DNA from 2 places in the Asanoa sp. NPDC049475 genome. Region 1 is predicted to be linked to the other one. Evidence: riboswitches for the same ligand, from Rfam matches in the RefSeq annotation. Region 1 holds a riboswitch; the other holds the start of a gene.
The links. Region 1 has a riboswitch for S-adenosylmethionine ahead of AB0J88_RS23055 (aminotransferase class V-fold PLP-dependent enzyme). Riboswitches for the same ligand answer to the same signal wherever they lie in the genome.
Positions count from the first base shown of each region.

Region 1 (7,439 bases):
ACCGCGCGAGCCGCCTTGATCTGCATCTGCACCACGGTCAGCGAGTGCCCGAGCCCGTCGTGGATGTCGCGGGCCACCCGGTTGCGTTCCCGCACCGCGGCCAGTTCCTCCGCCTGCAACGCGTACTCCCGAAGCTGTTTTCGGGCTTCCTGTTCGCGGACCAACAGCTTGGTCAGCACGGCGGCGAACACAGCGGCGGCGAACAGGCCCAGGCCCTCGCGTAGACCCTCGGCGAAGGCCATGCCGGTGTGGAAGAAGGGCACCAGCACGACCACCACGACCACCGCCGGCAGGGGCAGCAGCAACGTGGTCTGGCTCACCAGCACGACCAGCAGCAGCGCGGCGCCGACGTAGCCACCGGAGGCCGTGAAGACGGCGCCGCCGAGCAGGAAGAGCGCCACGATGTACGCGTACCGCGGCCATCGCCGCAGGTTGCGCTCGACCGGTCCGAAGCCGAGCGTCGCGGCGAGCACGAACGCGACCGCCGGCGCGAGCGACACCGCCGACCGGTGTCCGGCGACGACGTCGACCACGAGGGTGACGAACGCCGCGACGGTCAGCGCGGCCAGGGCACGTCTCACGCCACCACTGTGGGCTCTCAGGCCAGGCACAGCAACCCTGGGCGATCCTGCACGCATGATCCTGGCTACCCACCTGGGCAAGCGGTACGGCGCGAAGGTCGCCGTCGACGACCTCTCGTTCGAGGTCCGCCCTGGCATGGTCACCGGCTTTCTCGGCCCCAACGGTGCCGGCAAGTCGACCACCATGCGACTGATGCTCGACCTCGACCGCGGCGCCGGCGAGACCCTCTTCGACGGTCGGCGGTTCGGCACCCTGCGGCACCCGATGCGCGAGATCGGCGCGGTGCTGGAGGCGCGGGCCTTCCACCCGACCCGCACCGCCCGCAACCATCTGCGCATGCTCGCCGCGGGCAGCGGCATCCCGGTCTCCAGGGTCGACGAGGTGCTCGAGTTCGTGGGCATCGCCGATGTCGCGCGTCGCAAGCCCAAGGGCTTCTCGCTCGGCATGGCGCAACGGCTCGGGCTGGCCCAGGCGCTGCTGGGCGACCCGGGCACGCTGATCCTCGACGAGCCGGCCAACGGCCTGGACCCGCACGGCATCCACTGGTTGCGCGACGTGCTGCGGGCGCTGGCGGCCGAAGGCCGCACGGTGTTCGTCTCCAGCCACCTGCTCTCGGAGATGGAGCTGATGGCGGACGAGCTCGTGGTCGTGGGGCGCGGCCGGATGATCTACCAGGGGAAGGTCGACGGGTTCGTGCGCGAGTTCACCCGGTCGACGGTGCTGGTGCGCAGCCCCCAGGCCTCGGCACTGGCCGACGCGCTGCGCCGCCTCGACGGAGTCAGCGTGGAGCCGACGGAGGCCGGCGGGTTGCGGATCGCCGGCGCCGACGCGGTGGCGATCGGCGACGTCGCGTTCGACAACGGTGTCCGGCTGCACGAGCTCACCACGACGACGGCCTCGCTGGAGGCGGCGTTCATGACCGCGACCGGAGACGCCTCGGAGTACGTGGCGGTGGCGCATGGGTGACGCGCTGCGCTTCGAGTGGGTGCGGCTGCGCACGTTGCGGTCGACCTACTGGCTGATCGGCTCGGCCCTGGTCCTCAACGTGGCGATCGCGCTGCTGGTCGCCTCCTTGGCGGCCGACCCGACGGTCGACGTGGTCGCGGCGGCGGTGACCGGCGGCGGTGCGAACGCGCCGGTGCCGATGGCGGTGGTGTTGCTCGCGGTGGTCGGGGTGTTCGCGTCGGGCCACGAGTACCGCTACGGCACGATCCAGCCGACCTTGACCACGGTGCCGCTCCGGGGCTTGCTGTTCGCCGCGAAGGTGCTCGTCGTCGGGCTGACGGCCCTGGTCGTCACGGTGGTGTCCGTGTCGCTCAACGTCGCGGCGACCATGCCGTTCTGGGCGGACACGCCGTCGCTGACCGACGTGACGGTGATCGGCTACGTGCTGCTCGCGGTGCTCTGGGCGGTCGTCGGCGTCGCCCTGGGACAACTGCTGCGCGGTGTGCCGGGCGCCCTCGTGGTTCTCCTGGTGACGCCGATGATCGTCGAGCAGCTCGTCTTCCGGCTGTCGTACGTGCCGGCCCTGGACTGGCTGCACCCGGCGGTGAGGTTCCTGCCCTTCACCGCCGGCCTGCAACTGGTCAGTGCGGCGGGCGAGGCGTCCGGCGGGCTGGCGTCCGAGGTCGGCCTGTTCGGGCGATGGGGTTCGGCGACGGTGTTCGCGGTCTTCGTGGCCGCCGTCCTGGCCGCCGCCGTGACCCTGTTCCGCCGCCGGGACGCCTGAGCGGGTATGGTGGCCCCAGGTCATGAGTGTCAGCGCGTAGCCCCGGCTTGCTGACCGGCAACCCTTCATCGCGATGGGGTGCCCCGGGTGAGGACCTGGCCGACGCCGCCCGGTGTTCGGCAAGCGCGAGCATCGGAAGGCCCTCGTGATCACTCTTGCTGCCCTGCCGCCTTCGGTGGCGCTCCCTGACGGGCGGAAGCTGCCCTTCGCCAACCTCGACTACGCGGCGACCGCGCCCGTGGCCAGCGCCGCGGTCGAGGCGGTGGAGGACCTGTTGCCGTGGTACGGAAGCGTCCACCGGGGCGCCGGTGCCTTGTCGCAGAGGACCTCGCTCGCGTACGAGCGGGCCAGGCAGACGATCGGCGACTTCCTCGGAGCCCGCGCCGGCGACTCGGTGATCTTCACGCGGAACACCACCGACGCGATGAACCTGCTCGCCCACGCCCTGCCGCCGCGCACGCTGACGGTGACGTTCCTGGGCGAGCACCACGCCGGCCTGCTGCCGTGGCCCTCGGTGCACCGGTTGCCGATACCCGATTCGCCGGCGTCAGCGGTGGCGTCCCTGGCGGCGGCGTTGCGGGCCGCCCGGGCGCGCGACGGCGCGGCCCGGCCGGTGCTCGTGGCCGTGACCGCCGCCAGCAACGTGACCGGCGAGCTGTGGCCGATCGCCGAGCTGGTGCGGGAGGCGCACCGGCACGGCGCCCGGCTGGCGGTCGACGCCGCCCAGCTGGCGCCGCACCGGCCCGTCGACCTGGCGTCGTGGGACGCGGACTACGTGGCGGTCTCGGGACACAAGCTCTACGCGCCGTTCGGCTGCGGGGTGCTCGCGGGCCGGGCGGACTGGCTGGACGAGGCACCGCCGTACCTGTCCGGCGGCGGCGCGACCCGCGGGGTGACCGACGACGGGACGACGGTGACGTGGACGGACGGGCCGTCGAGGCACGAGGCGGGCACGCCGAACGTGTTCGGCGCGGTGGCGTTGGGAGCGGTCTGCGCCGCGCTGACGGCGTCGGACCGCTGTGCCTGGCAGGACCACGAGGCCCGGCTGTCAGCACGCCTGGAGCGACGGCTGTCGGGCATCCCGGGCGTGGCGGTGCTGCGATCCTTCCCGGCCGGCTCCGACCGGGTGGGCATCGTGTCGTTCGCGGTCTCGGGCCACGACAGCGGCGACCTGGCCACGTGGCTGAGCGTGGAGCACGGCATCGGCGTACGCGAGGGCCTGTTCTGCGCGCACCCGTTCAGCCGCCACCTGCTGACCCAAGCCGCCCACCGCACGGGTTTGCCGATGCCGGCGACGGCCCTGCGCGCCAGCGTGGGAGCCGGCACCACCCCGGACGACATCGACCGCCTCGTCGCGGCCCTCAGGCAGGCGGTGTCGGCCTGACGGCAGGCCGCCGGCGGGATCTCCTCAGCGGCCGACGCTGGACCGCAGCGCCGTCCGTAGGTTCTCCGCCGCGTCCGCGGGCTGGAGGTGGCCGGCGACGACGTTGCGGACGTCGGTGGCCACCACTCGCGCGACGTAGCCCAGGTGCGTGCGGTAGAGACCGTCCAGTGTGGCCTCGTCGAACGGCTGGTGCGTGCCGAACAGGAAGCAGAACGACTCGCCCGCGTTGTCTCCGGTGTTCAGGGCCGTCGGAACGTCCACCTGGGACAGTCGGATGCCGCCGTGGATCAGGCCCAGGGCGTCGCGGGCCTTCGTGCCGTCCGCGTTGAACTCGATCGGCGGCGCGGTCGGCGGTGGGGTGCCGCGGCGGACCCACCTCTCCAGGTGTGCGTACGCCGCCGCCGTCACGTGCTGCACCGGCACCTGGCTGAACGGTGGCTGCGCACACGCGTAGACCGGCGCCGCGCCGAGGTCGCGTGCCTGGATCGGCGCCCGGTAGACCTGGCCGTGGTAGCCGCTGTGCGCACCCCCGGCCACCTCCCAGCGGCGGAACCGGTCCGTGTCGGCCGGCCGCACCGGTGTGCGCACGTCGGTCTCGGACAGCACCTGGAAGACGGGCTCCGGCCCGACCCGGGTGGGCGCCGAGCCGACGACGAAGGCGTAACCGGCGTACACCGGCCGCACCTGCGGCAGCACCTTGTCGTAGTAGACGGTCATCCGGGACGCCGACTGCGAGGCGCCGATCGCGAGGACCGTGCGGGCCGTCAGCCGGCCGAGCGGGGAGACGCCGCGCGGGTCGGCGATCGCCTTGCCCGCCTGGGCGAAGATGTCGTACGACAGCTCGTCGGTCAGGAACTGCCGACCGCCGGTCACGTCCAGCGTGCCGTAACGGGTGGGGCTCCAGCCGCGAAGCTGGTCCACCCCGACCCGTTGCGCGGAGACGCCGACCCAGGCGTGGCCGGCGCGGGTGGTCGCCTCGGCGTTCCACAGCGCGTCGAGGTCGTAGCCGGCGGTGACGTTCTGCCACTCGACCAGCACGGTGCCGCTGAACGCGAGGACGTTCGCCGGCCGGCGGACCACCAGTCGCGTCCGGTAAGGCACGTCGGTGGCGACCTGGGTGCCAAGGGTGTCCCACCCGTCGGCGACCCCGGAGAGGTAGAACTCCTCCTCCACGTAGCCGTGCCGGGCCAGGTCGAAGGGCGTCGAGAAGAAGGGGTACGTGTCGGCGAGGTCGGTCGACTTCGGGTCGCCCGGCGCGGTGCCGGGCAGCGGCCCGGATACCGTGGCACGGGCGATCGGCGCGGGGCCGGCCGCGTGCGCCGGGGCCGCGGACAGGAGCGAGGCGAGCAGTCCTGCGGCGAGCGCGGCGCGGCTCCAGAGACGGGTCATGTCGGCGAGCTCCTTCACGACGACGGTCCTGCGCCGCACCATAAGTGGTCTTCGATGCGTGCTGCTACCGGTCGCACGGAAGCTGAGACGGCCGTCTCAGCAGGCCTCGAGCACCGCCCGGGCGGCCCGCTCGGTGGTGCCGGGGTCGGCCCGGTGACCGCCGAGCAGCTCGGCGTACAAGGCGGACTCGATGATCCGGACGTAGAGGTAGGCGGCGCCGTCGAGGTCGCCCGGTGACCAGGCGGGGTCGGTCGCCGCGGCGAGGATGCCCCGCTGCGCCGCGACCACCCGGGCGTGCACTCCCCCGGCCGGGGTGAACAACACCCGCGCGGCCGTCGCGGGCTCCGCATGCAGGAAGGCCAGGAAGGGCTCCGCCGCTCTGACCTGGTCGGCGAACCGCCGGGTGGTCTCCAGGACGCCGTCGATGCCGGGGCTCGTGGTCTGCGCGCGGGCGCGGGCCAGCATCCGCTCGGCGAGCCGCCACAGCACCTCGCCGAGGATCGCGTCGCGGCCGTGCACCACGCGGTAGAGCGTGGCGCGGCTGACCGACAGGCTGCCGGCCAGGCCGTCCATGTCCAATGTGCCGTGCCGCAGGAAGAACGCGCAGCCGCCCCGCACGACCCGTTCCTGGCTGACCACCCGCATGCCGGTGACGATAGCGCGGAACAGTCAGACGTCGATATCCGTCGGCGCACCGATCGGGAGCCACCGCACGCTGCCACGGACGGCCTCCGGCGCGGCGCCGAAGGCCCGCTCGATCGCGGGCCGCGGCTCCTGGAAGTGGCTCCAGCCCTCGTAGTGCACCGGGATCGCGGTGTGCGGGCGGACGAGCTCGCACAGCCGCACGGCCCGTCGCGCGGTCAACGAGTAGCGCAACGGGCCGGTGATCGGGAACCGCACGCCGCCGAGGTGGAGCACGGCGGTGCCGACCTGCACGCGGTCGGCGACGCCGCGCACGCCGCCGTAGAGCACGGTGTCGCCGGTGAACCAGAGCGCGCCGTGCCGCTGTCCCTCCCACCGCAGGGCGAAGCCGATCACGTCGCCGACCAGCGGGCCGCTCAGCGGCGGGCCGTGCCGGCAGGGCGTCGCGGTGACCTCGATGCTGGGCCGTCCGGGCCGGGACAGCGTGAGGGTCTGCCAGGGACGCAACCCCTGTGCCCGCCCGCCGAGCCGGCGCGCCCCGGACGCCGTCGTGACGATGTCGTCCGCGACGGACAGCAGCGCGCGCCCGGCGTCGTCGAGGTTGTCGGCATGGTGGTCGTGGGTGAGCAGCACCGCGTCGATCGGGCCGAGGCCGTCGACCGCGACGGCCGGGCCGGTCAGCTTGCGCGACGAGGTGCCCAGGCCGAACCCGTACCGCCGGCCCGGTGGGTCGAAGGTCGGGTCGGTGAGCAGCCGCCAGCCGGCGACCTCGACCAGGGTGGTCGGGCCGCCGACGTGCGTCAGCCGAGCCTGGGTCACTTGGCGTGCTCGAGTGCCCAGTCCAGGGCGTAGTCGGCGATGTCCTGCCAGCCGTCCTGGGAGGGCAGCAGGTGCGCGTACCCCTCGTACAGCTTCACCTCGGTGATCGTGTCGCCCTTGTAGTGCGCGGCGTTCGACTTCTGCACGCTCGGCGGCATGATGTGGTCCTCGGAGCCCGAGATGAACAGCAGCGGCGCGCGGTCCGCGTTGCGGTAGTCGACCGCGATGTCCTGCGGACCGGGCATCAGGTTGGCCAGCACGCTGTTCCAGAGGATGCCGCCCGAGGCCGGGATCGCGTAGCGCTCGTAGAGCGCCCGTGCCCTGTCCTCGGGGAAGGTGTTGGTGAACGCGTAGTTCCACTGGTCGAAGTCGAAGCCGACCGCGCGGTGCCGGTTGGCCGGGTTCTTCAGCACCGGGAACGTCGACTTGAGCTGCGAGAGCGGGGTGACCTTGACCCCCTCGGTCGGCGCCGAGTTGAGCACTACGGCCGACGCGCCGTAGCCCCGGTCGAGCAGCACCTGGGTGAACGCGCCGCCGGCCGAGTGGCCCATCAGGATCGGCGGCTTCGGCAGCGCTCCGACCACCGCGGACAGGTGCTCGATGACCTGCGGCGCGGTCAGGGAGGCGATCGGCGACGGGTCGGCGTTGAGCGCCTCGACCTCGACCTCGAAGCCGGGGTAGGCCGGCGTGACGACGGTGAAGCCCTTCGCCTCGTAATGCGCCTTCCAGTCTTCCCAGCTGCGGGGTGTCACCCAGAATCCGTGGATCAGAACGATGGTGTCCGGCTTTTCGCTCATGCTCAGGCTCCGTGTGGTCGAAGTCGGGCGAGAAAGTCAGCAAACCGCAACATCATCGCACCCCGACACCGGCGGTGGCCTCAGCCGAACGCATTGC
Region 1 is NZ_JBFAPY010000005.1:651,061-658,499, reverse strand. Features, by position in the region: gene AB0J88_RS23070 (sensor histidine kinase) at 1-581, opposite strand, end outside; gene AB0J88_RS23065 (ATP-binding cassette domain-containing protein) at 637-1,548, shown strand; gene AB0J88_RS23060 (hypothetical protein) at 1,541-2,311, shown strand; SAM riboswitch class IV at 2,330-2,443, shown strand; gene AB0J88_RS23055 (aminotransferase class V-fold PLP-dependent enzyme) at 2,475-3,695, shown strand; gene AB0J88_RS23050 (alpha/beta hydrolase domain-containing protein) at 3,720-5,084, opposite strand; gene AB0J88_RS23045 (QsdR family transcriptional regulator) at 5,181-5,729, opposite strand; gene AB0J88_RS23040 (MBL fold metallo-hydrolase) at 5,754-6,545, opposite strand; gene AB0J88_RS23035 (alpha/beta hydrolase) at 6,542-7,342, opposite strand.

Region 2 (7,439 bases), on a different contig from region 1:
CGACCGGGTCAAGTTCCTCATGGCACAGTGGCTCGACCACTACGTCAAGAGCGTCGGTGACACGCCGTCCACCAGCTTCACCTGGTCGCGGATCACCGGTTTCAACGCGCTCGACCGGGGCGTGGTGACCAGCGGTTACTCCGACCCGACGTACCCCGGGCTCGCCGGCACCTCGAACTCGACGGTGACCGTCTCCGGACCGGCGCAGCCGGTGGCCAACCCGCCCTCCGGCAACCCTGCGGCGATCTCGTCGCTGCCCGGCACCGGCGGTGGGCTCTCCTCGTTCGTCAACGGAATCGTCACCGACCTGCCCGGCCAGCACGCGCGGTTCACCTCGGAGCCGCTCGACCGGCCCCTCGACGTCGTCGGAGCGCCGACCGTGCGGATCCGGGCCGCGTCCCCGACCGGTGAGGCGGTGCTGTTCGTCAAGCTCTACGACGTCGACCCGAAGGGCGTGGCGACGCTGTCCAGCGGGCTGGTCGCGCCCGTCCGGCTGACCGGGCTGCCGGCCGACATCGGTCAGGCCCAGCCGGTCGAGGTGACCCTGCCCGCCGTCGTGCACCGGGTCGAGGCCGGGCACACGCTGCGGATCGCGGTCGCGACCGCGGACCAGGCGTTCGCGACCCCGAACCAGCCGGCCGTCTACACGGTGGCTGTGCCGGACGACGCCACCGCCGTCACGCTGCCGACCGTGACCGGCGAGCCGATCGCCAGCCCGCAGGTCATCTGGCGGTACGTGCTGGTCGGCCTGCTCGCCGCCATCGCGATCGGGCTCGTGGTGGTCGTCCTGGTCGTGCGCCGGCGGCGGAACCGCCACGACACCTCGGTGCATCCCGAGTACGCCGACGTGCCGTTGCGGGTCGACGGGCTGCGCAAGGAGTACGGCGACTTCGTGGCGGTCGACCGGGTCGACTTCGAGGTGCGGCGCGGCCAGGTGGTCGGCCTGCTCGGCCCCAACGGCGCGGGCAAGACGACGACGCTGCGGGTGCTGATGGGCCTGACCAACCCCACCGCCGGCCAGATCCACGTGTTCGGCCACCAGCTGGTGCCGGGCTCCCCGGTGCTGTCCCGGATCGGCGCGCTGGTCGAAGGCCCGGGCTTCCTGCCGCACCTGAGCGGCCTGGCCAACCTGAAGGCGTACTGGGCCGCGACCGGCCGGCCGGAGGCCGAGGCCGAGCTCGACCGGGCGCTCGAGATCGCCGGCCTCGGTGCCTCGGTGCACCGCCGGGTGAAGACCTACAGCCACGGCATGCGGCAGCGGCTGGCCATCGCCCAGGCCATGCTGGGCCTGCCCGAGCTGCTGGTGCTCGACGAGCCGACGGACGGGCTCGACCCGCCGCAGATCGCCGAGATGCGCCGGGTGCTCAAGCGCTACGCCACCGACGGGCGCGCGGTGCTGGTCTCCAGCCACCTGCTGGCCGAGGTCGAGCAGACCTGCACGCACGTGGTGGTCGTCAACAAGGGCGCGATCGTCGCGTCGGGTCAGGTCGACGAGATCGTCGGTGAGTCGCCGACGGTGCAGATCGAGGTCTCCGACGCGACCGCGGCGGCCGGCGTGCTCGGGCAGCTCGCGGGCGTGCGCTCCGTCTCGGTCGAGGGCGACTCGCGGCAGTTGGTGGTCGACACCAACGGCACGGCGCGCAGCGAGGTGGTCGCCGAGCTCGTGAAGGCGGGCATCGGGGTGGAGCGGGTGGTGCCCCGGCGCCGCCTCGAGGACGCGTTTCTCGCCCTGGTGGGGGAGAGCTCTAGTGGAAGCGGAGACCGTTGATGACCGACCTCCAGGCGGGCGCGGCTGCCGGTTATCGCGCGTCCCGGACGCTCCCGATCCGCGCGGAGTGGCGGCGGCAGTGGTCGCGTGCGCGTACCCGATGGGCCCTGGGCTTGATGGTCGCGTTGCCCTTGATCATCTTGGTCGCCTTCCAGTTCGACAACGGTGGCGACGACGACAACGGCGGCGGCGAGTTCGGCAGCCTGATCGACCTGGCCACCTCGGGCGGGCTCAACTTCACCCTGTTCTGCCTGTACGTGTCGGCGACCTTCCTGCTGGTCGTCGCCGTCGCGCTGTTCTGCGGCGACACCGTGGCCAGCGAGGCGCAGTGGGGGAGCCTGCGCTACCTGCTGGCGGTGCCGGTGCCGCGCGCCCGGCTGGTGGCCGTCAAGCTGGTCGTCGCGCTCGGCTACTCGGGGCTGGCCCTGCTCACCCTGGCGGGCACGGCGCTGGCCCTCGGCACGGCCAGGTACGGCTGGGAGCCACTGCGCAGCACCGTCGCCAACGAGATCGCGCCGGGTGCCGGCCTGGTGCGGCTGCTGGGCATCCTCGGCTACCTCGCGGTCGTGCTGCTCGTCGTCGCCGGGCTGGCGTTCCTGCTGTCGGTGTCGACCGACGCACCCCTCGGAGCGGTCGGCGGCGCGGTGCTGCTGTGGATCCTGTCGAGCATCCTCGACCAGATCAGCGCGCTGGGCGCCGTGCGCAACCTGTTGCCGACCCACTACAGCACGGCCTGGCTCGGGCTGCTCTCGACGCCGACGCAGTTCGACGACGTCGTCAAGGGCGCGATATCGGCGGTGGTCTACGCGACGCTGTTCTGGTCGCTGGCCTTCTGGCGCTTCACCCGCAAGGACGTGACCAGTTGATCGCCTGAGGTCTGGTTCACAGGCTGAGAAGCGACAGGACCTTTCTCGGGTCTAGGCCTTACCCTGGTACGCACAACTGAATACCTCATCCAGAGGGGCTGAGGGATACGGCCCGAAGACGCCCCGGCAACCACCGCCGTCGACTCATAGCGGAGTCGCGGTGCGCAGGTGCCAATTCCGTCCCCGTCGCATGGTGCGGCGTGGGGAAGATGAGAGGACCTCCCTCATGACGTCGACCATCGACGAAACCGCCCCCTCCGTCTCCGACTCGCCGGCCCGCGCCCTCGTCTGTCGCGGCTGCGGAGCGGAATACCCGCTCGCCGCCCAGCACGCCTGTTACCAGTGTTTCGGGCCGCTGGAGGTGGCGTACGACCCCGCCGCGCTGGCCCGGGTCACCCGCGCGCAGATCGTCGCCGGCCCGCAGAACATCTGGCGCTACGCGCCGCTGTTGCCCGTCGGGCAGGACCCGTCGAGCCGGGTCACGCTCAACCCCGGCCTCACCCCGCTCGTCTCCGCGCCCTCGCTGGGCGCCGAGCTCGGCTTCACCGCGCCGCTCTGGGTCAAGGACGACAGCGCCAACCCGACCCACTCGTTCAAGGACCGGGTCGTCTCGGTCGCGCTGACCGCGGCCCGCGGGCTCGGTTTCACCCGCTTCGCCTGCGCCTCGACCGGAAACCTGGCCAACTCGGTGGCGGCGCACGCGGCCCGGGCCGGCGTGCCGTCGATCGTCTTCATCCCGGGCGATCTGGAGCAGGGCAAGATCATCACGACCGCCGTGTACGGGGGTGACCTCGTCGCCATCGACGGCTCGTACGACGACGTCAACCGGCTCTGCAGCGAGCTCGTCGAGACCGACGAGTTCGAGGACACCGCGTTCGTCAACGTCAACGTCCGGCCGTTCTACGCGGAGGGCTCCAAGACGCTCGGCTACGAGGTGGCGGAGCAGCTCGGCTGGCGGATCCCGGCGCAGGTGGTCATCCCGATGGCCAGCGGCGAGCTGCTCACCAAGATCGACAAGGCGTTCACCGAGCTCGTGGAGATCGGGCTGGTCGAGGCGCCGGCCGGCGGCTGGCGCGTGTTCGGCGCGCAGTCGGCGGGCTGCAACCCGATCGCCACCGCGCTGCACAACGGCACCGACGAGATCGTCCCGGTGCGGCCGATCGGCATCGCCAAGTCGCTCAACATCGGCGACCCGGCGGCCGGGCTCTACGCGCTCGAGGCGGTCAAGCGCACCGGCGGCTGGATGGACTACGCGTCCGACGACGAGATTCGCGACGCGATCCAGCTGCTCGCCCGTACCACCGGGGTGTTCGCCGAGACCGCCGGTGGGGTGACCACCGCGGTGTTGCTGAAGCTGGTGGCGTCCGGCCGGTTGGATCCCTCTTTGGAGACTGTGGTCTTCAACACCGGCGAAGGGCTCAAGACGATCGACGCCGTGGCCGAGCTCGTCGGGCCGACCTATCGGGTCAAGCCGTCGCTTCGGGCAGCTCGCGAGGCCGGTCTGCTGGGCTGAGGAGGCCGTTATCCAGGATGGACTCATACGTTCGGGTGATGCAACATGTGCTCCCCGTAGCGGTGATTTTGCCGTCCGTCGAGAAAACATGTCTACAGGGACTTGACGACCATGATGGGTATCTCGCAGGATGCTCCGTGCGGGAGGGCGAGCCGCCGTAGACTTTTGAAGTTCTAGCGACCCAGCGCCGGAGGCGTTGTGCGACCGCCCTTCCGACCAAACGTTGCCGAAGGCCCCGTCCGATGGACGGGGCCTTCGCCGTTCCCGGCCGTTAGCCGCACAGGGACGTAAATCGCTCGCGTGCCCGTCCGGGGTTGGGCACCCTGGCGGGCATGAGCATCGAGGTGACCCCGCTCGGGGCCGACGGCGGTCAGCACGCGTACGCGATCCGTTCGCAGAGCCAGGCCTTCGACGTGCCCGACTTCGCGCCCGTGTGCCCTCGGGCGTTCTCCGTGGGCCTGACCGACCCGTGGCCCGGCGTGCACAAGCAGCACGCGCTGGCCACGCTCGACGGGGTGCCGGCGGGTTTCCTCGAGCTACGCCTGCCGTACCTCGACAACACCGGCACCGCCGACCTCAACATCGACGTGCTCCCGTCGATGCGGCGGCGCGGTGTCGGCCGCGCGCTCCTGGACCACGCGATCGAGGCGTCCCGGGCAGACGGACGCAAACACCTGATCGGCGAGGCGGTGTGCGCCCTGCCCGGCGGCGCGGCGCGCCCGGTCGACGGTGACGCCTTCGCCCGCGCCACCGGTGCTTCGTTGGCCCTGACCGACATCCGGCGCCGGCTCGACGTCGCGACGATCGACCAGGCCTCGCTCGACTCGCTGGTCGGGGCCGCGTGGCCGCTGGCGGCCGGCTACAGCCTGGTGAGCTGGAGCGGCGCCACGCCGGAGGAGTTCGCCGCCGCCCAGGCCTACCTCGAGGGCCGGCTGATGTCCGACGCGCCGACCGGAGACCTGGCGGTCGAGGGCATGAAGATGGACACCACGCGGCTCCGGGAGACCGAGGTGGCCCGCGAGCGGCGGGGCCGGCGCGCCTACACGACGGCGGCGCGGCACGACGCCAGCGGACGCCTGGTCGCGATCACGGCGATCGAGTTCAACGACACCCCCGACTGGCACGCCTTCCAGCAGATCACCCTGGTCGACCCGGACCATCGCGGCCACCGCCTGGGCGTGCTGGTCAAGGTCGAGAACCTACGTGCGGTGCTGGCCGCCGAGCCGGCCCTGCGCGCGGTCGACACCTGGAACGCGGCGGTCAACGCGCACATGGTCGCGATCAACGAGGCCATCGGCTTCCGTCCGGTCGACGAATGGCACAGCTGGCAGATCGCGCTGTAGGCCCGGATTCGTATGTGACGGCGGGGCCCGGGCGCCGGCTGGCCTCAGATCCGAACCGGAGCCTGGCGGTTCTGCCCGCACCGGGGCGGGTTCGAGGAGGCAAGATGGCTGGTATGACGGAGACCCCGCACAGCTGGTTCGCCAGCCACGCCGCGACGCTCGAGCGAGCGACCGCCGCGATCAAGGACCGTGGCTACTGGTCGGCCTACCCCGAGTCGCCCAGCCCGCGCGTCTACGGTGAGACCGCCGCCGCCGAGGGAGAGGCCGCGTTCCGCGGCTACCTCGACGCGAAGTTTCCGCTCGACCAGCCCGGCGTCACCGACTGGGTGGCCACCGAGCGCAGTCCGTTCGGTGTGCCGCTGCTCGTGTCGTACCCCCACGTCGACCCGGCCACGCTGATCGCCTCCGCGACCGCGGCGCTGCCCGCGTGGCGCGACGCCGGCCCGCAGGCCCGCGCGGGCGTCTGCATGGAGATCCTGGCGCGGCTGCACGCGCACATCTTCGAGCTGGCCAACGCGGTGCAGTTCACCAGCGGCCAGGCCTTCGTGATGGCGTTCCAGGCCGGTGGCGCCCACGCGCTGGACCGGGCGCTGGAGGCGCTTGCGTACGCGTACACGGAGATGACCCGCCACCCGGCCACCGCCGGCTGGGAGAAGCCGGCCGGCAAGGGCGACCCGCTGCGGATGACCAAGACCTTCCACGTCGTACCCCGCGGCGTGGCGCTGGTGATCGGTTGCAACACGTTCCCGACCTGGAACTCGTACCCCGGCTTGTTCGCGAGTCTGGTCACGGGCAACCCGGTCGTGATCAAGCCGCACCCGGGCGCCGTGCTGCCGCTGGCGATCACCGTGCGTTACGCGCGGGCGGTGTTGGAGGAGGCCGGCTTCGACCCCAACCTGGTGCAGCTGGCCGCCGAGGCGCCCGGCGAGGGCCTGGCCAAGACGCTGGCCCTCGACCCGGCGGTCCGCATCATCGACTTCACGGGTTCGACGGAGTTCGGCGACTGGCTGGAGACCAACGCGCGCCAGGCTGCGGTCTACACGGAGAAGGCCGGCGTCAACACGATCATCGTCGACTCGACCGACGACTTCGCCGGCATGTGCCGCAACATCGGTTTCTCGCTGACGCTCTACAGCGGCCAGATGTGCACGACGCCGCAGAACATCCTGGTGCCGGCGGCCGGCATCGAAACGGACCAGGGCCACAAGACCTTCGACGAGGTAGCCGCCGGCATCGCGGCCACGGTCGCGAAGCTGACGGGCGACCCGGCCCGCGCGGTGGAGATCACCGGCGCCATCGTCAACGACGGGGTGCTGACCCGCCTGTCCGAGGTCGCCTCCGTCGGCGAGGCGGTGCTGCCGTCGTCGGAGGTCGCCCACCCGGCCTTCGCCGAAGCCACGGTCCGCACGCCGACGGTGGTGAAACTGACGGCAGCGGACACGGCGGTCTACGGCCGAGAGTGGTTCGGCCCGATCTCGTTCGTCATCGCCACCGACTCGACGGACGCGAGCATCGACATCTTCCGGTCGACTGTGCTGCAGAAGGGCGCGCTGACGGCGGCGGTCTACTCGACGTCGGAGGCTGTCCTGTCGGCGGTGGAGAGCGCCTCCCTGGACGCGGGCGTCCACCTGTCCTGCAACCTGACAGGTGGCGTCTTCGTGAACCAGTCAGCGGCGTTCTCGGACTTCCACGCGACGGGCGCAAACCCGGCGGCGAACGCGGCCCTGACCGACGGGGCATACGTGAGCAACCGGTTCCGGGTGGTGCAGTCCCGCCGCCACACGACCGCCTGATCCAACCTGACGACGCAGGGCCGAGTCGCGTACCGCGGCCGGCCCTGCGGTCGTTGCCGAGTCGCCGCCCTTGCCGGGCCGTCTGGTCACTGTCAGGCGTCGGGGCGCAGGCGTGTGAGGGTTTGTGGGGTGAGGCGGTCCCCGAGGGTTTCCAGG
Region 2 is NZ_JBFAPY010000001.1:265,221-272,659, forward strand. Features, by position in the region: gene AB0J88_RS01245 (alpha/beta fold hydrolase) at 1-1,768, shown strand, start outside; gene AB0J88_RS01250 (ABC transporter permease) at 1,768-2,634, shown strand; SAM riboswitch class I at 2,717-2,850, shown strand; gene thrC (threonine synthase) at 2,861-4,147, shown strand; gene AB0J88_RS01260 (GNAT family N-acetyltransferase) at 4,480-5,490, shown strand; gene paaN (phenylacetic acid degradation protein PaaN) at 5,604-7,283, shown strand; gene AB0J88_RS01270 (helix-turn-helix domain-containing protein) at 7,376-7,439, opposite strand, start outside.
Region 2: it holds a riboswitch for S-adenosylmethionine, as region 1 does, so the genes downstream of both, thrC (threonine synthase) here and AB0J88_RS23055 (aminotransferase class V-fold PLP-dependent enzyme) in region 1, are expected to answer to the same signal.